3 regions of the Terribacillus aidingensis genome follow, and region 1 is predicted to be linked to each of the others. Evidence: predicted binding sites of a transcription regulator. Region 1 holds the regulator's gene; each other region holds the start of a gene.
What was found. The regulator LexA, encoded in region 1, represses DNA repair genes until DNA is damaged. The targets are predictions, from matches to a motif close to CGAACATATGTTCG.
Positions count from the first base shown of each region.

Region 2: ABXS78_RS09040 (YolD-like family protein) is a predicted target of LexA. The motif match lies at 5,325-5,338, and genes of this name have one in related genera.
Region 3: addB (helicase-exonuclease AddAB subunit AddB) is a predicted target of LexA. The motif match lies at 3,203-3,216, and genes of this name have one in related genera.

Region 1 is NZ_CP159996.1:1,560,857-1,568,881, reverse strand. It holds gene ABXS78_RS08365 (nucleotidyltransferase domain-containing protein) at 1-505, opposite strand, end outside; gene ABXS78_RS08360 (YneF family protein) at 780-1,001, opposite strand; gene sirA (sporulation inhibitor of replication protein SirA) at 1,045-1,443, opposite strand; gene tkt (transketolase) at 1,603-3,606, opposite strand; gene ABXS78_RS08345 (DUF896 domain-containing protein) at 3,733-3,957, opposite strand; gene ABXS78_RS08340 (recombinase family protein) at 4,000-4,659, opposite strand; gene lexA (transcriptional repressor LexA) at 4,944-5,573, shown strand; gene ABXS78_RS08330 (hypothetical protein) at 5,862-6,242, opposite strand; gene ABXS78_RS08325 (DUF2188 domain-containing protein) at 6,423-6,644, shown strand; gene ABXS78_RS08320 (SDR family oxidoreductase) at 6,744-7,502, opposite strand; gene ABXS78_RS08315 (TetR-like C-terminal domain-containing protein) at 7,646-8,025, shown strand, end outside.
Region 2 is NZ_CP159996.1:1,712,159-1,720,183, reverse strand. It holds gene ABXS78_RS09055 (aminotransferase class V-fold PLP-dependent enzyme) at 1-1,471, shown strand, start outside; gene ABXS78_RS09050 (LTA synthase family protein) at 1,471-3,303, shown strand; gene ABXS78_RS09045 (L-cystine transporter) at 3,499-4,890, shown strand; gene ABXS78_RS09040 (YolD-like family protein) at 4,936-5,268, opposite strand; gene ABXS78_RS09035 (transcriptional regulator) at 5,382-5,600, shown strand; gene ABXS78_RS09030 (YqcI/YcgG family protein) at 5,674-6,411, shown strand; gene ABXS78_RS09025 (exonuclease SbcCD subunit D) at 6,483-7,634, shown strand; gene ABXS78_RS09020 (AAA family ATPase) at 7,636-8,025, shown strand, end outside.
Region 3 is NZ_CP159996.1:1,023,316-1,031,340, reverse strand. It holds gene addB (helicase-exonuclease AddAB subunit AddB) at 1-3,128, opposite strand, end outside; gene lepB (signal peptidase I) at 3,258-3,800, opposite strand; gene ABXS78_RS05560 (TVP38/TMEM64 family protein) at 3,855-4,502, opposite strand; gene ABXS78_RS05555 (hypothetical protein) at 4,694-5,083, shown strand; gene ABXS78_RS05550 (competence protein ComK) at 5,031-5,555, opposite strand; gene ABXS78_RS05545 (M48 family metalloprotease) at 5,683-6,852, opposite strand; gene ABXS78_RS05540 (lipoate--protein ligase) at 6,906-7,901, opposite strand; gene ABXS78_RS05535 (MBL fold metallo-hydrolase) at 7,992-8,025, opposite strand, start outside.

The sequences.
Region 1 (8,025 bases):
ACCTGACGCTATGCATAAAGAACTTCGTGTCATATCCATAAAGGTCTATCAAGTCCTGTCTGCCTGATCTGCTGACATTTCTTTGTTTTAACTTCTGAATTTGAGAATTAGCATACCCTCCGAACTTCTTTTGTATTGCTTTAGAAAGGAATAGATGCCGGTTATCAATTAGCTGCTGCCCTAGTTCTGTTATTTTTAAGTACTGATCTTTGTTCAAAAACAAAATTTCTATGTTATTTGGTACACCTATCATTGCGTCCTTAACGAACTTCGTAATATGAATAATATTGATATCTACATCGTCTTTCGTATTTTTGAAATTCTTGCCGCCGCTGCTGTTATATTCGTTGAATGATTCCAATCCTAAGAAGTAATTTACTGGCGGAATGCAGATACCTTTGTAGTCTTTATCCGAGTCTTCCGTATTCGTTCCATAAGCATAGCTGCCTGTTGGAGCCATTATAATGGTTCTTTCTTCAAGCCAATCATAATCAATGGATCGCATCTCTTTACCACTCCCCTTCAGTTAGTGTTATCAAGAAATGTATATTAAAAACTTATGATTTTTCAACTGCTCATCCTGGTCCGCGTTAAATATATTATTTAACACAACCATATAAAACAGGATATGAACAAATCAAAAAAACCACTTTTCCTGCTAAATCTCTCAGCAGAAAAAGTGGTTCCTGGATTCAATTAACTATTACCAGCAATCAAATCCCTTGTTTGCAATGCCAAATCGCCAACTTAAAACGTCAAAGCTATATAGAAATAATTGCTTATTTACCCTGTTGGTTATTCATTGCGCGCATCATTTGGTTGATTTTCTTTTGTGATGGTTTTTGACCCATTTGCATCATCATTGTACGAAGCATCTGTTCATTAATTGGCGGGTTTTTCTTAAGATAGTTCATCATGTATCTTCTGGCGATGAAAAATCCAAGCGCAACGCCGATAATCAATGCAGCCAGTGCTATAAGTACGACCCAGATCGGACTCATATTGGCTTCCTCCTTCAAAATATCTCTAATCTAGTATAGACAATCAAAAGGAAGAATACAATAGATGAACCCGTGATTGCAGGTCATTTTTTATGATAGGCGCAATCCATCCGCAGTTGTTGGCTGCTGGCTCAATAATAAAGAAGGAAGAATCAAAGTGGCGGAGCTCTGAAAAGACAGTCTCTTCGGCCGTCGTCAAGGAATCGCATACCACTCGGAGATAGTGCTGATCTGTCTCGATATAGACACCATCATCCTGAAGAAGCGCTTGCTGAAGTGACGCTCCGGGAGGAAAATCATAAGTGATATAATCCAGCTGCTCTTGCACATATGCAGTATTCTCCACTTGACTGGAGAGGAAAAAGCGATAGAGGATATCCGATTTATAAAAATAGCGGAAATAAATCTCGTGTTTCACCCAATAGACGAAGTATTCTTTCACAAGCTTGTCCCTCCTTCTCCTTTGAAAGAATAGTATACGCTAGGAACAATGCTTAATCCCTCGGAACTTGTAGCAAAGAGACACGAAGTTAAAAAGGTTTACTCGAATTTTGTCATAAAAGAAAAAGACCGGCCCAATATTTACGGCCGGTCTTTCCTATTAATCCAAAATGGATTTCACTTTTTCAACTACATTCTCAACAGTAAAGCCGAATGCTTCAATCAATTTATCTCCGTTGCCAGAGGCACCAAAAGTATTAATACCGATTACTTTGCCTTCATCACCGACATATCTTTCCCAGCCTAGCGGTGAAGCCATTTCGATACCAACACGTTTCTTCACTGCTGGAGGAAGGACGCTATCCTTGTAAGACTGCTCCTGAAGCTCGAAACGATCCCAAGAAGGCATGCTGACTACTGACGCCTCGATGTTCTGTTCACGAAGTGCTTCTTGTGCACGTACAGCCAACTGAACTTCTGAACCAGTTGCAAGAAGCAATACATCAGCTGTTTCCTTCTGGGCAGGGCTTACAACGTACGCACCCTTCTTCACTCCTTCATACGCAGCTTGCTGCGTGGATGGAAGTGTTGGAAGATCTTGACGAGTCAAAACAAGCGCCGTTGGAACCTTATCTGATTCAAGTGCCAGTCTCCATGCAGCCTGTGTTTCGTTACCGTCTGCAGGACGGACAACACTCAAGCCAGGCATTGCGCGCAAGGATGGCAGCTGTTCGATTGGTTCATGTGTTGGACCATCTTCACCGACTGCAATAGAATCATGTGTCAATACGTATGTCACAGGTGTTCCCATCAATGCAGACAGACGGATAGCTGGACGCAAGTAATCGCTGAAGACGAAGAATGTACCACCGTACACTTTCAATCCACCATGAAGTGCCATACCGTTCAGTGCAGCACCCATTGCGAATTCGCGTACACCGAACCAGATATTGCGTCCGCTGTAGTTGGCTTTGGAGAAATTCTCTTCTTTTGCAAGCAATGTTTTATTCGAACCTGCAAGGTCAGCACTTCCACCGAACAAGCTAGGCACTGCATCAGCGATTGCGTTCAATACTTTACCAGAAGCAGAACGAGTGGCAGTCTTGTCTTTGCCCTCTTCATATGTTGGAAGCGTATCTGCCCAACCTTCTGGCAATTCACCTTTGATTGCAGTAGTCAGTTCTTTTGCAAGCTCAGGGTGCGCTTCCTCATACTTTGCAAATAACTCATTCCAAGCCTTTTCTGCTTCTGCGCCTTTTTTGATGACTTTCTCTTCGAAATCACCATAAACCTCTTCCGGAACGTGGAATTCTTCATGCTCCCACTTGTAATATTCCTTCGTAAGCTTCACTTCATCAACACCTAGTGGTGAACCATGGGAAGCGCTTTTTGCTGATTTGTTCGGAGAACCATATCCAATAACTGTTTTCACTTCGATCAAAGTTGGCTGTGTTGTATTCGCTTTTGCTTCTTTGATTGCCTCACGAATTGCATCTACATTTCTGCCTTCTTCGACACGGATAACTTGCCAGCCATAAGCTTTGAAGCGATCCTCTACGTTTTCAGAAAAGCTGTGGTGAAGATCACCATCGAGAGAAATATCATTGGAATCATACAGCACGATCAGCTTGTCCAAGCCAAGGTGGCCTGCAAGTGAAGCTGTTTCATGCGAAATACCTTCCATTAAGTCGCCATCACCACAAATTGCATATGTGTAGTGATCTACAACAGGGAAGCCATCTTTATTATACTTCGCTGCAAGATGCGCCTCTGCCATTGCCATACCAGTAGCCATCGCGATACCTTGTCCAAGCGGACCAGTAGTTGCTTCAACACCATCTGTATGATGGACTTCCGGATGTCCTGGTGTACGTGATCCGTACTGGCGGAAGGATTTCAAATCATCAATGGATACTTTGTATCCAGACAAATGCAAGAGGGAATACAATAACATGGAACCATGTCCAGCAGACAATACGAAACGGTCCCGGTTGAACCAATGGGAATTCTTCGGATTGTGAGCCATGAAATCGGTGAAAAGCGTATAAGCCATCGGCGCTGCACCCATCGGCATACCTGGGTGGCCGGAATTCGCTGCTTCGATTGCATCGATTGATAACGTACGAATTGTATTAATGGAAAGCAATTCTGTAGTCTGAACCATGTAAACATCCCTTTCATCTAGCAAATTATGTACTCTTGTTCATCCTATACAAAAATCTTCCGATAAACAAGGATTTATATATAGAAAAAGAAGGGAAAGGCTGTACATAGAGTCAGCCATCCCTTCTTATTCCTCTTCACGTAATTTTTTTACTTTTTCTGGTGTTACGTCATTGCCTTCACGATCCATAACTGTCATCGACTTGAACTGGTTTTTGAATGAAGAACGTACATTTCCCAGATATTCCTGTCTTAGTTCCTTTTGCTCTTTCTGTTCGCTAAGGCTGAGTCCTTCTGCCTTTGCTTTATTTGCTAACGCATTGAGGCGTGCTAATTTGTCTTTATTTAACATGTGTATATGCTCCTTTAAGCATTAAAGTTGATACACACTATGTTACCCGCTAGCGTCTTCCGATTCAAGCGAAAGATATTCCTGGTACCTTCTATGTACGGTTGCCTTCGATACATGAAAGCCCATACCGCGCAGAACAGAGCTGATTTCCTGGAAAGTAAGCTTGTTATTTCGCAGCCTGATCACTTCTTGAATCGGAAAGTCAATCCGCTCTCTGCCCGGTGCAGCTTGCTGATTGCTCAGATTTTTACTTGGATCATATCCGGCCTCGATTGCCCTTCTCATACCTCGTTTGATTTTCATGTTATGAATCTTCCGCTGATACTCCTCGACTATACCAACGATTTGGAGTACCATACCATCCGATTCCGAAAGCTGGAATTCGCCGTGCTGGCTTAACGTATAAACCTTGACCTCTAGCTTTTGAAGATGATGGAACAAGGCAATCTTTGTATTTCCCCTGCCTAATCTTGTCTCATCCTGAATGAGAAGACAGTCTGCTTCACGCGCTGTGAACAAATCCAGCATACGAAAAATCCCCGGCCGTTCGATGTCATAACCGCTCTGCTTTTCTTCGATGATATCGATAACCTCTATGTCGGAGGACGCAGCAAGACTGATGAGCTCCTCGCGCTGCCGCTCAATCGAGCTTGCTTGCTCGTCCTTTTCTGTACTTACTCTGCAATAGATGACTGCTTTCATTGATGTACCCTCTCAGTTCGACTAATTAGACGCTCATTATAAGTGTAAAGTATAAGAAGAAAAGCGTGAAGCCGAAAAGCACATAATAGAATAGATCTGATTTCGCTAGTTTTTTGAACATGGTAGACCCCTCCGTGTTTTAAGAACGTGCGTTCTCTTTATTAATTCCATTATATACGAACATAGGTTCTAGTCAAGGCTTTTTTTCGAACGGATGTTTGTATATTGCAATCTATCATGGTATACTCTATGTAATAAAAATATATGCACGGGGTGTTCGATACATGATAAAACTATCGAAAAGACAGGAAGCGATTCTAGCATACATAAAGGAGCAGGTACTCGATAAAGGGTACCCGCCATCCGTCAGGGAAATCGGCGAAGCAGTTGGCTTGGCATCAAGCTCTACCGTTCACGGCCACCTTTCCCGTTTAGAGAAGAAAGGTCTTATCCGCCGCGATCCGACAAAGCCGCGTGCCATCGAGGTATTATCATTGGATAGTGATGATCAGACAGATATTCCCCGCGGTGAGGCAAACTATGCTCCCGTTATCGGAAAGGTAACAGCTGGTATTCCAATTACTGCAGTGGAGAATATAGAAGAATATGTACCTGTACCTAGCCATTTAGTAGGTCCGGATGACAATATATTCGTTCTGGTCATTGTTGGGGAAAGTATGATTGAAGCTGGTATTCTTGACGGAGACATGGTAATCGTCAAACAGCAGCAAACGGCTCAAAACGGAGAAATTGTTGTGGCGATGACTGAGGACAATGAAGCGACTGTGAAACGTTTCTTCAAAGAAGAAAATCAGATACGACTGCAACCGGAAAACAGTACAATGGATCCTATCATTTTGGATAATGTCAGCATTTTAGGGAAAGTAATAGGCTTATATCGCTCCATCCAATAAAATCGGCTTCGGCCGGTTTTTTTTCATAGAATTTACACAGTTTCTGCCTACTTTCGACATACTTTTTGGGTATATTAGATTATGCTATTACCAAAAGTTAGAAAGCGGGTGGTATCGTGAAGCTGTTTTACAAGCTTGTCTGCAAGTTGCGAGGCCGTCATAAGATTGATAGTGTCACTGATTCGTGTAAATGTGGATATACCAGAAGCTACCGCAGAGAACAACATAGTATGGATGATTATTATCTTAAAAAACGCTAAACACACATTGTATGAATAAGGAGCTTGCCTATACGGCAAGCTCCCCTTTTGTGCTTTTCATTATTGCCAGTTTCAATGCTTCGAGAAGGATACCTGGTGTCACTTTTTCGTATGTCTCCCCCAGCAGCTGCTTGGCACCATCCAGAATTCGCCGGTTACCCATCAAAGCTAACAGCTCATGCCCTTTTACTAAGATATCGTCAATAAAAACATCTCTATAGTCCTTAGAGTTTGTTACAACACCTGAAATGAACCCTTCCTGCAGCAGCACTTCTGCGTGATGTACGACATCGTATGGTGTGCATGTTCCTACAGCGCATCGGTATTCTCTTGCTTTCGTTCCTTGGAGTTGGTCTGCTTCTAACTGTTCCAATATTTCATGAAATAACGTAACACGTAGTTTTGGCATTAGATCTCCTCCTTGTTATAGTTCTATTATTTCACATATCGTTTTTCAATCTCCTGAAAAGTTTGTACATTATTTCACAAATAAGTGACAACTTAGAGAACTGCTTGAACCATACTAACTTGCATTAATATAGCGATTATGTGGTATAGACCTTATGAGCCAATTATTGGAGGTGGAATAATGTCAAACTATCACACTACCCCAGAGGGGAATGGCAGTTGGCAAGTTAAGAAAGAAGGGGCAAAGCGTGCTTCAGGCCGTTTTGTCACGCAGAAAGAAGCAATGGATTATGGGAAAGAACTAGCTAAGCAGACTAAAGGCGAACACTTCATTCACGGACGAGACGGAAGTATTCGGGAACGGGATTCTTATGGAAATGATCCATTCCCGCCAAGGGGCTGAACTTAGTCATGTATAGAACGCAAAGGACATTTAAAATCTTAAAATAAATAACAAAACCTGAAATAGTTTCAGGTTTTGTTATACATCTTCTGCGTTCTATTAGTATGCAGTCCATCCTGCGTCAGCTGCTATGACCTGCCCATTGACGAAGCTTGACTCATCAGAACCTAAGAAAAGAGCAAGTTGAGCGATTTCAGCTGGTTTCCCGACACGCGGCATTGTTTCATTACCAGTCATTTGACGCCCAGCTCCAAATTCCGAGATATTCGTCATAGATGCACTTATGTTTGTCTCGACCCCACCCGGGGCTATACCATTACACCGGATACCAGAGTGTGCATACATAAATGCCGTATTTTTCGTCAATCCAGTTACTGCATGCTTGGAAGCTGTATATGCTGCTCCTGCACGCGCTCCGCGCAAACCGCCTGCTGATATATTATTGACGATCACACCATGGCCTTGTTCCAAAAAGATATTCGTAGCAATACGCATTGCCCGCATGACACCAGTGGTGTTCACAGCAAAGACACGATCCCATTTCTCATCCGTAATCTCTCCTACCGGTTCCATCCCGTCCATAATACCCGCATTGTTAACTAAAATATCTAATTTACCAAATGCTTCTTTCGTTTCTGCAAATAACCGCTCCAAATCCGCTGACTCTGCGACGTTTGTACGGTTAGCAATTGCCGCGCCGCCCTTCTCCTTTATAGCCTCAGCAACTGCTTGCGCCCCTTCAAAGTTAAAGTCAGATATAACTACTTTTGCCCCTTCTTTTGCGTAAAGTTCTGCTATTGCTTTCCCCATTCCTGAAGCCGCACCTGTTACGATTGCTACTTTATCTTTTAATCTCATAATACAAGTCCCCCTTAGTTATTGTACATTTGTTCGATAAAATAATATTATATATTTGTAATCGCATTCAATCAGCAGAATTAATCAGATTGTACAATATGGTACAAATTTTAAAAAAGTGTTCAATAAAAGGGGATTCTTCTTTGAATAAAAATGATTTGCGTGTTTTAAAAACAAAACAGAATATACACTTGTCATTAACGAACCTACTTAAAAAGAAGCCTTTAACTCAGATAAAAATAACTGAACTCTGTAAACAAGCCAATATTAATCGCGGGACATTTTATTTTCATTATCAAGAAATTGGAGATGTATTCAAGGAACTTTTTGAAGAGATTATGAAAGATCTACGAAAATCCTATAATGAACCATATCGCTATAAAGAATATATTGATAGAGAAAAACTGGACCCAAAAACTGTCCGTATCTTCCATCACGTCAAAAAATATGAAGAGTTTTATAAAATAATCTTATCAAAAGTAGTATCTACCGAGTATTATTACATGCTGTTCGATGAAATACG
Region 2 (8,025 bases), 150 kb from region 1:
AGATAGGTTCAATCAGGAAAATACATATATTATCGGCTTGGATGGGGAAACGGTCGTTGCAATGATAGCCATCCGTTCAGTCAGGCCTTTTTCGCTTGATGAAAAAATAGAGGGACTGGATGACTATCTGCCTCCTCATAATGCAAAATGTGAGATCAGATTACTGGCAGTCGAAAAAGCCTATCGTGACAGTTTCGTATTTTTCAGGCTAGCAGAAGCGCTTATTCAATACTGTCTCGAAAATGGATTTGATATGGCCGTTATTTCTGGCGTCTTACGGCAGCAAAAGCTGTACAAGCATATGGGATTCGTAGCTTTCGGGCCGTTGACTGGATCAGGAGATGCACAGTTCCAGCCGATGTATGTGACGGAAGAATTGTTCCAGCGCAAAGCGCGGGCTTTTCAGCGCATTCTTTTGCAAAGTCAAGATCCGATAAGTTTCTTGCCAGGTCCTGTTCCAATGGCAGATCAAGTAAAAAAAGTAATGGGTGAGACAGCATGTTCGCATCGTGCACCTGCGTTTCTTGATCACCTTCATCAGCTGCAAGGGCGACTAAGAAGTCTTACTCAGGCAGCGCATGTCCAGATATTGCTGGGAACCGGAACACTAGGAAACGATGCCGTGGCAGCTCAGTTACGCATATTGGATCAGCAGGGGTTGATTCTTGTTAATGGAGAGTTCGGCTCAAGGCTGACAGATCATGCGCAACGGGCAGGTTTGCGTTTCAACACAGTGGAAATTCCTTGGGGTGAAAGCTTTGATTATGAACATATATTGACAGAGGCAAGAGCATGTGATGCCGCCTGGATATGGGCTGTCCATGTAGAAACCTCAACCGGTGTGCTGCAAGACATAGATCAGCTGAAGTACATAGCAAAGAAAACAGACAGCAAGCTGGTTCTGGACTGCTGCAGTTCCCTTGGCAACGTACCAATCGATTTGCGAGATGTGTTCCTGGCAACTGCCGGAAGCGGGAAGGGACTGGCCTCTTATGCTGGTTTGGCGTTCGTCTTTTATCATCATACAATTGAAGTAACCAAGAGCATTCCTCGTTATTTGGATCTGGGTCTTTACCATACATATGACAGTGCCCCGTTCACGCATTCATCTAACTTGATCAGCGCTTTATCCGCGGCAATCGATCAATGGGAAGATGCAAAACTGCTGCAGCAGGTCAGCGAATTGACAAAAAAACTGATCAAGCTTTGTAAAATGAAGGGACTGAGGCTTTTAGCTGAAGTAGCGTGGGCCCCGGGGATTGTTACTATCGTTCTGCCAAAGGAGCAGCGTGCAGATATCGTCGGTCGGGAACTCGCAAAGAAAGGCTATTTGATCAGCTGTAATAGCAGTTACCTGATCGAACGTAATTGGGTGCAAATCTCCGTCATGGGACATCATAAGGAGAAGGATTTGGAGCGTGTGACAGATGCGCTTGCCGTTCTAATCGGAAAGAAGGAAACATTCGCCTGATGAATTTTTTTACTTCCGCTAAAGGATTCTGTTTGGCAGGAGCAGTTCTCCTATTAAGTAAAATGTACCTTATTTGTATCATCTATTTCGATTTGCCTCTATATGAGCCATTTGATTACATCCGGTTGTTCCTGTCCTGTATGTCGTCGATTGCCGTATTGATTGTCTTGCTGTATCTATTTGCCAAAAAACTTCGTGCTGGCGCGTTCTTACTATTACATATCATCGTATCGGGAATTTTGTACGGAAATCTATTGTATTTTCGATTTTATATCGACTTTGTGACACTCCCTATTCTTTTCCAGTTCAAAAACGTCGGGGGACTCAGTCAAAGTACTGCTGAATTGATGGACCCTCTGGATTTAATTCTTTTCGCAGATGCTGTGATTCTTCTTTTATGGTGGATCTTTAAACGGCCGCTTCCTGCAGCCTTTAAATGGAGCCGAAAGGGCGTCTTCGCTATATGTGCGGCATTATTAATTTGTGTTAATGTAGGGTTCTCCTATATTGGAGGAGATCAGCATGATGGAAGTTATAACCGCTCAGCAATGGTGAGTACACTGGGTCCTGTCTATTATCACGGGTATGATATTTACCAAACTGCGCGCGCAGAGCTCAGCAGTACGTTCGCGACAGAGCAGGATTATAGGAAGGCTGCAGCGTATTTGGAAGCTGCTGATACAGATGTAACATCAGAATATTTTGGTGCTGCAGAAGGAAAGAACGTCATCCTAGTTAATTTGGAATCCACACAGCAATTTGTCATCGGAAGAAAAGTAAGGGGAGAGGAAATCACGCCGTTCCTGAACAGCTTAACGAAGGAAAGTTTCTATTTTGACCAGATATATCATCAGACTGCCCAAGGGAAGACCTCAGATGCAGAGTTTATGTTCGACCAGTCTTTCTATCCGTTAGCTAGCGGTTCTGTTTATGTGAGACGACCGGAGAATGAGTTTATCGCCATGCCGGAAATCCTTGAAAAATCCGGCTATCACAGCGCTTCTTTCCACGGCAATGTCGGCAGTTTCTGGAATCGGGAAGAAGCATACGATGCTTTCGGCTATGACGATTTCTTCTCAAAGGATTATTATCAAGTCTCCGAAGAAAATTCCGTTAATTATGGTATAAAGGATGAGGCCTTTCTCGAACAATCAATGCCTTATCTCGAAGAACTGAAACAGCCTTTTTACAGCAAGTTCCTGCTGCTAACGAACCATTTTCCATTTCTTTTGGATGAAGAGGATATATTATTAGATGAAGCAAACACAGGTTTGGATGTCGTGGATCGCTACTTCCAGACAGTTAGGTATGAGGATGAAGCACTCAAGGAATTTTTTGCTGAACTGAAGCGAACCGGTTTATACGAGGATTCCATCATTGTGCTCGTTGGTGATCATTATGGTATATCAGAAAACTATTATGATGGCATAGAAGTTTATCTGGATGAGAATCTATCAACACCGGAGAAAATCGACTTACAGCGGGTTCCGCTAATCATTCATGTACCAGGACAGGAGGGAGAAACCTTCCATAGCCCTGGAGGACAAATTGATATTCAGCCGACGATCCTGCATCTGCTTGGCGTTGATACTGCTGTTTATCCGAATTTTGGCCAAGATCTGCTGGCACCTGATCGTGATCCGTTCGTTGTGTTCCGAGATGGTGATTTTGTTTCCGAGAAAGTTATTTACACAAAACAGCTTTGCTATGACAAAGCATCTGCAGAACAAACAGAAATGGACAAATGCTCTCCATACTTCGAGAAACGGAATCAAGATTTATATTATTCAGACGCTATCCTGAATGGTGATCTTCTTCGTTTCGCCAATTGATAAAATCCGGTTCCGGTTGGGGAACCGGATTTTTGTTGAGTGAATTCATATATTTGTTACAGCATCCAATACTTTACCGCCATTTTAGTAACACAGATTCATATTTACATAATCTTTCCATCATGTTATTGTGTATAAGGTCAATTCATACTTAGTTGATTGGAATTATATATTTTAATGAGGAGGATGATTTGTGTGGACTTATTCACTTTTGTGAACATTATTATTCTTATTGTCTTAATCGGCGTACTCTTTTACATGCAAAAAAAGCATGTTTCCTTTTCCAAACGGGTACTGACCGGGTTGGGTCTCGGTATTGTGTATGGAGTGGTACTGCAGTTAGTTTATGACCCGGCCTCTGAAACCATCGTCATGACGAATGATTGGTTTAGTTTGGTAGGAAGCGGTTATGTGAAACTTTTACAGATGATCGTCATGCCGCTTGTTTTCATCTCGATTGTAGCTGCTTTTACGAGACTAGAGAAGTCTTCTAATCTTGGGAAAATAAGCGGACTTGTCATCGGTACACTTATGGTGACAACAGCAATTGCTGCAGCAATCGGAATTGCAGCTGCTGCAGGTTTTGACCTGAAAGCGATTGATGTAACTGCTGGCGATGCAGAAATAACACGTGGTGAAGATTTGGAAACAAGTCTGACGGAAGTGGAAAGCACGACAGTTCCGCAGAAGATATTGGAATTCCTGCCTGCTAATCCGTTCTTGGATTTGACAGGAGCAAGACCTACTTCCACGATTGCAGTCGTTATTTTTGCGGCATTTGTAGGAGTAGCTTACCTTGGGATTAAGAGAAAGACTCCTGAGCATGCAGCTTTCTTCAAAAAAATGATTGAAGCTCTGCATAGTCTTGTCATGCGTATTGTCACACTGGTATTGCGTCTAACGCCATATGGCATACTTGCTTTGATGGCAAAGACGGTCGCAGGCAGTGATTTTAACGCAATCGCAACATTGGGTAAATTTGTTATCGCTTCTTATGTGGCGCTGATTGCCATGTTCATTGTTCATCTTATAGTGCTGGCTGTACTAGGACTAAGTCCAAAGCAGTATCTAAAAAAGGTCTTTCCAGTATTGGCTTTTGCCTTCACTTCCCGTACGAGTGCCGGCACTCTTCCGCTGAACGTGGAAGCACAGCGAAATAAATTAGGTGTACCAGAATCTATTGCCAACTTCTCTGCCTCATTTGGCATCACAATCGGACAAAATGGATGTGCTGGAATATATCCAGCTATGCTCGCGGTTATGATCGCGCCTTCTCAAGGTATCAATCCTTTATCACCGTCGTTCATTGCAACCTTGATAATAGTTGTTATGATCAGTTCATTCGGTGTAGCTGGAGTAGGCGGAGGAGCAACATTTGCCTCTTTGATCGTTCTTTCTACGATGAATTTGCCAGTGGCTTTAGCCGGCGTACTAATTTCAATTGAGCCGTTAATCGACATGGGACGTACGGCACTCAATGTCAGCGGATCAATGGTATCAGGTCTCGTAACCAGCCGGACACTTGGCGAATTGGACACAAAAACATATGCTTCTGATGAAACACCAGCGGAAAGCATGGCACGTTAAGCTGACCACTATGAAAAAAGCCGCCTCAACCGAGAGCGGCTTTTTTTAATGAAGCGTAATATCTATAATATGGTCGAATGGAATGCGGAGAGGGTACAAGCTATCCTTTGTGTCCAGAAGCAAATATTGCCCAGACTGCTTCAGTCCTGTAACGACGCCTGATGCATGTTCTACATCGCGCCCTTTTCTGTACATCATACTGACTTTTGTTTTGCCAACCTGGATAGAGCGCATCTTCTGTTCCAGTTCTTCCAACTGCTGTTCATCTATGATTGGGGGCTTTGTTTTTCCAATTTCCCGTCCCATTTGCTGCAGCATCTCTACATGCTCGGGCAGCATCAGGGATGTCCATTTGATTTTCCCGCGATCATTCACCATACGTCATTCCTCCTGCAAACAGTATAGTCGAACATGTGTTCTTTTTCAAGTGACACAGAACATAAGTTCGTATATAATATGTGTATGAACTTATACAGAAGGCAGGGATCGTAATGGATAGAATTGCATTGGCAAAATTCGTAGAGCAGCAGGTCACAATGATTTATATGGCGAAGGATGGTTCCTTAACGAAGCGTCAAGTAAAGATCGAGCGAATCAATGTGTCCTCCGTAACAGGGTATTGTTATTTGCGTAAGCAGCTGCGCACCTTCCGGATGGATCGAATACTAGCTATCCAGCCACAGCGTAAATTATGGCGGATGTCTTCATAATTCCAGTCAGTCACCTGCTATCTCCATCCTGAATAAAGTACTAGGGATTAAGCCAGGAAAAGGAGACCCTGTGATGACGATCTTATTTGACAGCTATGATGCTGACAGTCACCCCAAGACTTCTTGGCAGCAAGAAGCACTTTTCACCTTTCATAATAAATTATCCGACCAGCAGTCCCATTTCCCCTGCATACCAGCCACAGTCGGTCATAGGACTGGTCAATTCCGTTATGGCTTTGCCGCTGACCCGACGACAGCAGCTGCAGCTGAACAGCTGGCAGATTTTCTGTACGCATACGGACGGCAAGCAAAGGATTTAGGTTCTTATACTTCCCTGATTATTTTCTTTGATACAACTAAGCAGCAGGAGTTTCACCTCGATGTGCCTGCTTATTTTGAAATTTTTTGGGACCTGCTCAGCAAGACGACCGCTTATGATTCACAGAGCTGGCCAGTTCATATTCCCAAAGACCCGGAAGATGCATTATGGGAATATTGTTTCGGAGGAGAGCAATATTTCATGTATTGTGCCACTCCAGCACATTCCAGTAAGAAAAGCCGACATTTTCCGTGTATGATGCTGGCCATTACGCCAAGGTGGGCGCTGGAGACATTCGAATCAAAACCGAAAGCTGCAGCTGGCATCAAACAGAAAATCCGGGAACGGATCCTCAATTACGATTCTAGCGATATTCATCCTGATTTGAATGCATACGGCAATGAGGATAATCTTGAATGGAAGCAGTACTTCCTCCATGATGACAATACCTCGCCTTCCAATTGCCCTTTTCATAGGAGAAAGCAAGACTAGCAGTTTCCTGCCGGTTCTTCCCATACCACCCTTTTCTAAATCGTGCTAGAATAATAGCAGGAGGAATTCGTATGAAACTATTGCATACCGCTGATTGGCATCTTGGCAAGATCGTCAACAGCGTACATATGACAGAAGAACAAGCTCTTATCCTAGAGCAGATCAAAACGATAATCGATAGAGAACAGCCTGATGCAGTCATCGTAGCAGGCGATTTATATGATCGGGCAATTCCGCCCCGCGATGCAGTGGAACTGCTGAATAACACATGGAATTGGCTGATCGGAGATAAGGAAATACCAGTATTGTCCATCAGTGGAAACCATGATAGCCCGGATCGTCTCGATTTCGGCAGTCAGCTGTTCAAGGCAAGTAAGTTGTACATCGAAACGAAGCTACGGCCTGGAATGACTCCGGTCACACTGGAAGATGCACATGGTCCCGTGCATTTTCATCTAATCCCGTATACAGAGCCTGCTGACATACGTGCATTCTTCGGAGATGACACTATCACAACCCATCAACGTGCGATGGAAAAGATCATTTCCTATATTACTGATACGTATGACATGACAGAACGTCACGTTTTTGTTGGACATGCTTTCCTTGCAGGCGGTATGGAATCCGACTCTGAGGAACGGCTTTCGATGATCGGCGGGAGTCCGTATGTGGATGCAGCTCTTTTCCAACCATTCACGTATGCAGCATTTGGGCATTTGCATCAGGCGCAGCGGATCGGCAGTGATCATATACGCTACAGCGGATCACCGCTTAAATATTCGTTTTCAGAGGCAAACCATAAAAAATCAGTGACAATGGTGGAGCTTGATGCTGACGGATTCCAATCTTTTGAAAAGATCGATCTCACACCTGAGCGGGACATGCGTATTGTAGAAGGATACTTTGATGAACTGATGGAAGGAACGGCAGGAAACCCGGACGATTATCTGCATATACGTCTCTTGGATGATGGGCAGCTGCTGGACCCTATGGGGAAACTGCGCAAACTTTATCCAAATATCCTTCGATTGGAGCGCAAGGCAAAAGTAGGCGCGAGCTCGATGTCCGACATCAAACAAATCAAGGAAAAGCAGCGTATGTCGCATATGCAGCTATTTGCTGCCTTTTATGTAGAAATGAAAGGTGAAGAAATACCGGAACACCGTCAGACTCATATGGAAGCAATCATCCAGCGTCTGGTTGAGCAAGAGAGGAGAAGCTGATATGCGTGCCATTACATTGAATATGACCGCTTTCGGTCCTTACCACAAACCGCAGACGATAGATTTCCGGGAGCTTGGATCAGAATCCATCTTCTTGATCACAGGTCCGACTGGTGCAGGAAAGACGACAATCTTTGATGCAATATGTTACAGCTTGTATGGACGTGCCAGCGGAAGTGATCGTGATCAAGATTCCCTTCGCAGCCACTTCGCAGCACCGGGTGAAACGACGGAGGTACGCTACCGTTTCGCACTTCGCGGTACGGAGTATGAGGTTATCCGTTACCCGAAACAGCAGAAAAAGAAAGAGCGCGGTGACGGCTTTACAGATGATCCGGCAAGAGCGGAATTTTATGAGTGGAAAGATGGAGAGCAGGTACTGATCAGCTCC
Region 3 (8,025 bases), 540 kb from region 1:
TCCAGCAGTATACCTTGCATCTTGAATTTCTTGAATATCTCGTCCTCGATATCCACATGTGATCTGCTCGATTGCGAAATCAGCGGATTATGCACATGGAAATACAATACACCTGCCGGGGTAGCTTTAAGACCGAGCCACTGTTCTGAATGAGACAGCACTACATCCAGATAAGCGAGCATCTGGAGTGCGAGACCATAGTAGACTTCTGTAAGATTCAGCGCTTTGCTGCTTGATTTGTAATCGATGATGCGAAGAAACAGATCCTCCTGATCGATCGCTTTGTCGACGCGGTCAATTCGTCCTCTCAGCTGTACATCATAGCCATTTGGCAGCGTGATCTCAATTGGTGGCAATGTCTGATTTTCCCCAAAGTCAAGCTCAAGCCCGACTGGGGAGAACTTGCTTTGCCGCGCCTGTTCACTCAGCGTGTAGGCAGCACGTGCGATGATTTCCTGAAGCTTTTGCTGGATATACTTGAACCGGTTGGAGCTATGGAGAATCTGGTTTTGCAATACAGGTGCCAGGTTGCCCATCGCCCGTTTTGCATATCCTGTTGCATCTTCCTTATTCAGCTGCGCATAATTCCGTCCTTCCAGCTGTACCCAATCCGTGATTTGCTTTAATGCTTCATGGAAAAGCTGTCCGATATCAGGGGCATCCAGCTTGTATGTCCGTCTGTTTTCCAATCCAAGGCTGTACTTAGCAAAATGCTGATAGGAACAGCGATAGTAGGTTTCCAAACGCGATACACTTGCTTTTACTTTTTTCGGGAAAAGCTGCTCCTTCGTCTCTTCCGCCAAATCCTCTGTTTCGTTCCGGTAGAAGAGGCTTTGGAGTATTCTTCCTGTCAGCTCCTCTGCGCCCTCATGGCTGATGAACCAGTTCAGTACGCTATCCCAAACAGGATGAACTGGATATCCCCGCATTTTACGCGCAAGCTGAGTCGTAAGCGCAGACCGGCTCTGATCGATGGTAGCAACAAAACGGGCCGTATCCAGGCTGTCCTCCGGATCCTGAAGCATGCGCTCGTCACAGCACCAGTCGAATAAGTCCTTCATGCGCTGTACGAGCGAGGAAGCCATTTTTGCTTTTCCTTCCTGGTCACTGATCGGATAGCTTACCCAAAGCCGCTCACTCGCTGCCGTGAATGCAAGATACATGTAAAAGCTCTCATCCAGCAGCTGACGCTTGCTTCCAGCCGCAAGCTGTAAGCCGTATACAGCCAGTACTTCCCTGTCCTCCTCACTGATGAGTCCATCAGGCTTCGGCTTCATCGGCCACACACCTTCGTTGACTCCCAGCAGGAAAGCACATTTCAATCCGCTTACTTTACTATGGTCGATCGTACCGACAATAACCTGATCCAAACTAGGCGGGATATGGGCGAATTCAAGCGATTCAAAACCAGTCTCCATCGTGTGGCGGAAAACTTGCAGGGAAACACGCTCATCCCCGACAATCTCCACCGCTTCATCCAACAGCTGAAGTACGCTATCCCATACTTGATCCTGTTCCCTTGCTCTTTCCAGCTCCCCGCGATCGTCGAAAATGACTTGCATTTCCTCCAGGCGCTGCGGTACCTTTAGCTGTTCCAGCCAATTGTAAACCGCAATCGAGCGCTCACGGAATGTCTTGCCTTCCCGCAGCTTCCGATCAAATTTCTTCATCGCATCCGCTACTTGACGGCGATAGTGATTGATCCGTTTCTGCGTTTCCAGTTCCTTATCGGTTTGCCGTGTCGTATCAAACCCGCGGAACCGCTGAAAAATCCAGTCTTCTTTCTGCAGCCAGCGATCTCTGGAGCGAATACCATATTCAAGACAATAATTCTCCAATTCATCAATTGCTTCCTCAGTCAGTGGATAAACCTCATCAGTCGATGGTATGAATCCGGTCTTTAAAACACGGAATACAGCCTCATAACGCCAATTCCCGTCAACGACTTCCATCCCTGATCGAATCAGTTCCAGCAGCGGGTGATGAATCATAGGCTTCTTTTGGTCAATAAAAACAGGGATATGATAATCCGCAAATACTGTTTCAATCAGCTCATGATATACATCTGCCTGTCTGAGAAGCAAAGCAATATCCTGATAACGGTAGCCTTTCTCCCGTACGAGCTTGACAATCTCCTGTGCCGCACCTTCGACTTCTGCTCTTGGATGGACTGCCTGTGCCAAAGTGATTGGTACTTCCTGCTTCAATGATGGTGCTGGACGCGTCTCTAAATGCTTCTCTAAATGCAGAAAGGCAGGGTTATGTCCGAAACGACCATCGGCAGGGTTGAGCTGCTCGATAGAAGTGACTGGTACATTTCTTTCCTGCGCTGTCTGTTTAATTTGAAGGAATGTTTCATGCGTGCGTGCAAACAAATCCAGCTCGTCCACATCCTGGCGGTTTGCCCCGTCCAATGTGAGTGTCACTGTCACTTGCTCCGCTTCTGTCATTAATGCACCGATTACCTCCAGCTCCTGCGGCGTGAATTGGTGGAACCCATCCAGGTAAATCTCTGACCCTTTGACAGAACGCGACAATGGTATTTTTGATGCCAGCAAATGCAGCTGGTCCTCACTGTCAATATACTTGTCCCGTAACAGCGCGGTCAGACGATCGTAAATGTAGCTGATATCCTCCAGCTTATCCCGAAGTGTAACTTCAGGGGAGTGCTGCTGTTGGAACTGCTCCATCTCCCGAATTTGGGCATGCAGAAGCTCCGGCGTAACACGATAGCGCTTCAGCTCTGTGATCATGCTTTCCAGCTGCCCCATAAAGCCGTTCTTCTCGATCGCTTTCTGGAAAACATTCCAGTCAGATTTACGTTCCTCGGTAATCTTCCGAAGCATCATCTGAATGCCTGTCGAGGTAATGAACTGCTTGGTTGCGCCGCCTGTCTCCTGCAGGACATACCAAGCCAGCCGCGATAGACTGTATACCTGTGCACGGATGCTTCCTTCTACACCGGTTTGCCTGATCAGCGCCTGCTCCTGCTGAAAGGTCATCTGGTCCGGAACCAGATAAAATATATTCGATCCCATCGGATCACTTTTTAATTTAGCTGCAATCTCATCGAGACATGCACGGCTTTTCCCTGCTCCGGACCGGCCGATGATAAAACGTACACCCATTCTTAGCTCCACTCCTGTCTTCCAAAATAGTAATCTTATTCTATCACGTCCAGCGGTTTAAGGGAAAATAGATGCGCACATTTGTTCGCTTGCATATACTGGAAAAGCTCCTTATCAAAAGATAAGGAGCTAAACTCCAAGTCCAGATGCGGACACCGGCCAAAAGTGGGCATCCACCTTCCCGACAACTTGTTCAATCGGGATGAATCCAAATGAGCGGCTATCAAGGCTGTCTCTTCGATTATCACCCATTACGAACAGCATTCCTTCGGGCACTGTCGTCCGTCCGGTAACGTCTTCCAATGTAAAATCATATGTCAGCTGTCCCTCGACATCATCTTTATACGTTTCCAAATAATGCTCCGGTCTGTATTCACCGTTTACGAACAGTCTGTCATTTCTTACTTCCACTGCATCCCCGGGCATTCCAATGACCCGTTTCACATAATCCTCATCCTCTGTTGCGTGAAAGACGATGACATCGAAACGCTGGATACTATCTGCGTCGTTCATGAACTTGTTCACCATCAGGAAGTTACCGTCCTGCAAGGTCGGCTCCATTGACTCCCCTTCCACTCGATAATCCGCAAAGATTAATTCCCTGGAAAAGAAAATCAAAAGCACGATGCCGGCAAACAGGAAGAAAAACTTCCAACGTTTATTCTTTTTCATGTGCTTTCCTCCGGTGTAAGTGTTTTGCAACACTTTACCCCGGCTCGAATTGCTTTAATCCTTATGTGACTGTTCCTGCTTCTCGTTCTTCTTCTTCAATCTTCCTTCCACGTATTTACCCACCATCCAGAACAGGATGATTGCAACAGCTACGACTACAGTCTTGATCGGGTTCTCCGCAAAGGAGGTCAGACTGTCACCGACATAAGCAATTGAGAAAATCATCAGCGCTTTACCGAGAAATACCGCCAAAGCGAATTGCTGCACACTGATTCTCGATAATCCGGCTACTACATTGATGATAGCCGAGGGCGAAAATGGAAAGCATAAAAGTAAGAATAACGGACCAAAACCATGTCGATCCAGCCATTCGGTTATTCGATTTACTTGTTTGTTATGCCGCAGCCAATTGATTACCCGTGCATGCCGATACCGACGTATCAGCCAGAAAACAGTGATTGCACCAAGTGACGTACCGATCCACGAATATAGGAAGCCCCATAGCAGGCCGTACGCCACGGTGTTCGTCAGCACGAAGACAACAAGCGGCAAAAACGGCAGGAATGCTTCCAGAAAGGGGAGCAAAATGCCGGGTATAGGACCCAGATTCTCATATCGATCAAGCAGGGACTTCACATATTCGTCCCAAGTTCCATTGCGGAACATTTCCATTAAGTCGTTCCAACCAAAGCCTAAGACCATCTAACCATTCTCCTATTCCCAGCAAAAAAACATCTTTTATCTATTTTAAACGAAAAGCCCGAGCATGCAAAGTCTGACAGGAAGTTCCCTTCTTTTCCTGCATTTGGTTAGTCATTTCTGTAGTATCCTGTTTTCACTTCGCATACAATAGGGTATACTAGAACACATGTTCGCATTAGGAGGAAAGGCATATGCGTTGTCTTAGTGAGTCGGAATATAAGCTGGGATCCCGCTTTCTGTTTCTATCAATGGCCATTGTTGTCCTGCAGCAGGATATCCGGATTGTAGAAGAAGGAAAGCATAAGATAAAAGCGCATCTGTTACATACATTACAATCGATGGAGAAGACTGCATTGGAGGAGCGGCGCCAGCTGCGCATCCAGCTTCGTCAGCATAATATGCAGATTGTGACAGCAGAGAAAAACGACGCCTTCACCACATTCCTTTTCATAACGAAGGAATGTGAGGAAAAGCGGAATTATTTCAATCCGGCAATACGGAAGAAAGTCGAGGCCATTCTGATGGAGCTTACACAAAAGGCTCCGCAATCTGATCCCCGCCATACTTCCACAAATGCCTGATCCGCTTATCCAGAAGAAATCGGTATTGCGCAGTACGCTGGACCTGGTTCATCATGGATCCATACGAAACATCAAGGATTAGTGTACGGCCATTCTTAAAGATGAGGGTTGTTCGCTGATGCGGAGCGGCTTCGATCCGCTTGATGTGGGAATGAGAGATCCAGGAGCATGCATGGGAGAGCGGTGAAGAGGTGGGAAAGAAATACATGCCGCTGACAGGGTCTATCGATATCGGGGCCTTATGCGTGATTCCGCAGATATCCTTCACACCTGCCTGTCTACCTTTCAAGCTGCTTCCATAAAACTTGCAGGCCAAATCGATGAATCTGCTCGGAGAGGTGCGAAAGGTAAAACTATCTTCTGACTCGATAACCTCACAGCCTGGCTGACCGTTTTCGAGGAGTTTCGGCAGTACAGCCATCGTAAGCGGCGTGAGTTCTGCCATGGTTGGATTTTGTTCTATCTGCTGCATCTGGAACATCCTTTCTGATGCAGGAAAAGAAGGATTGGTTCTACAATAGCAAAATCTCAGGCGCAAAAACAGGAGAATTTCATATTCTTAATAGAATCCTTACAAAACAGGTAGAGAGCGACTGTCCCTACCTGTTTTCCTGATAAGATTCTATAGTTTCGATACGCTCCTGATTGGATGGATGTGTGGAACGCAGCCATTCGAACAGCGGCCATGGATTCGGATCACCTTTGGAAACCTGCTGCATATTCTGAAACATTCGAATGCCTGCTTCAGTATTAGGTGCATGCTCAAGTGCATAAGCATCTGCCTGCCGCTCCATTTCCCGCGACACATAAAGTGACACAGGCTCGCTCGCAAATTGCAGCGAGCTGATAATAAGCAGTAAGAGCGGCACCGCACGCAGCTGATGAGCTCGTATCTGTCTTTTAGCCAAAAACTTATCTGACAATCTTTTGGTCACCCATAGGAGGACAAAACCAAGAACAAGAAAACCCGCCGTTCCCCAATATACATGATGCAGCACATAATGGCCGATTTCATGGGCGACGATGAAAAGCACTTCGTCTTGAGCCAAGCCATCCACTGTCGTATCATACAGCACCACACGAGCACTGCCGAACAATCCCGTTACATATGCATTATACGTAACCGTTTTTGCGCTTTGATCAACTTCCAGAAGTGTCGCATCTGGAATTCCTGCTTCACTAGTCAGCTGCTCGATCTCCGTACGCAGCTCCCCATCAGGAAGGTGATAGAAATCTTCATAAAGCGGATCAATCCACATCGGCTGGACATAAACGATGAAAATCGCACTTGGTACAAGCAGAATCCATAGAAGTATCCACCAGCTTTTACGGAATCTTTTCATTAGAATCTGTGATACAAAAACAACTGCGGTGACAGCTAAATAAAAGAGAACTAAGCTCAGCACGTATTCTCCTGCCCAGTCTCCGAAGTTCTGGACACTGATCTGTGCTTGGCGCGCATTCCAATAACCCGTCAATCGGAATGGCAGCTGAACGATCCCGTAGAAGACAGTCAGCATGAGCATATATCCAGCTGTTGCGACTAGTTTAGGCAGTCGCTGTTCCATGGCAGCAGTGGTTTTCTGCAAGTTATCATTCGTCCAAACTGCATAAAGGAATAGCGGTAATAACGGCAGCCTGGAAAAATAGACTGCATGACCGATACTTGCATATGTGCTTACATCCGCATTCCATTCTGTATAGATGAATGGAAAGAAAATCCAGACAGCTAAAAGATAGATAATATAAGCAAGAAGTACCCGTTTCATCCGATTCCTCCTCCTGTAAAAAAGAGACGGCCCGAAGGTCGTCTCATAGATAATCAGTACATAAGATCAATAAAGTCATCTTTCTCGATCTTACCTAAGTAATGGCTCACATTCACATCCGCCAGCGCTTGCTGAATCGACTCGCGCTCATAACGGACACCTTTCAGTTTTTCTTCGAGTTCACCGACTTCGCCGACACCGAAGTAGTCACCGAAGACACGGATCTGCTCGATGATTCCGTTCTTTACATCCAGGCGGATATCCACATTGCCTGATGGGAATTTATGTGTTTGCTGAATATTGAAGCTAGGTGATTTACCGTAGTTCCATTCCCACTTCTGATACCGTTCTTCGCTGATTTTGTGGATTGCTTTCCAATCCTCTTCTGTCAGCTTGTAACGGGGTACATCCTTCGTATCCTCCACATCGAAGATATAACGAAGCAAGATATCCTTGAATTCTTCCATAGGAATTTTATTTTCCATGAACTCCGAAATATTCGCTACACGGCTGCGAATAGATTTAATTCCCTTGGATTCGATTTTCTCCTTCTTCACCTTCAAAGCTGATACAACATGTTCGATTTCCGAATCATACATCAATGTACCATGACTGAACATCAAACCGCGTGTGGAGAATTGCGCATTCCCGGAAATTTTGCGTTCACCTACAAGCAAGTCATTCCGCCCCTTCAATTCTGCTGGTACACCAAGCTTGTTCAATGCATCCGTAACCGGCTTAGTGAATTTGGCGAAATCCTGGAAGCTGTTACCGTCGTCCTGTGTGATAAAGCTGAAATTCAAATTACCCATGTCATGGTATACAGCTCCGCCTCCGGATAAGCGGCGTACGACCTTGATGCCATTATCGTCTACGTACTTTGTATTGATTTCTTCAATCGTGTTCTGATTCCGGCCGATGATGATGGATGGTTCATTGATATAGAAAAGCAAATATGTATCGTCTTTGCCGAAATTTTTCAGGACATACTCCTCGATCGCAAGGTTAATCCTCGGATCTGTAATACCTTCATTATCGATAAAACGCAAAATAAAGACCCCCAGTGTCAGAAATTGTTTATCCTAGTAATATTCTACCGAATCCTCAGCATGATAGCAATTCAGACAGATGGGAAGGTATTACCCTTCCCAAGTCAGCCCCTCATATGCGAGC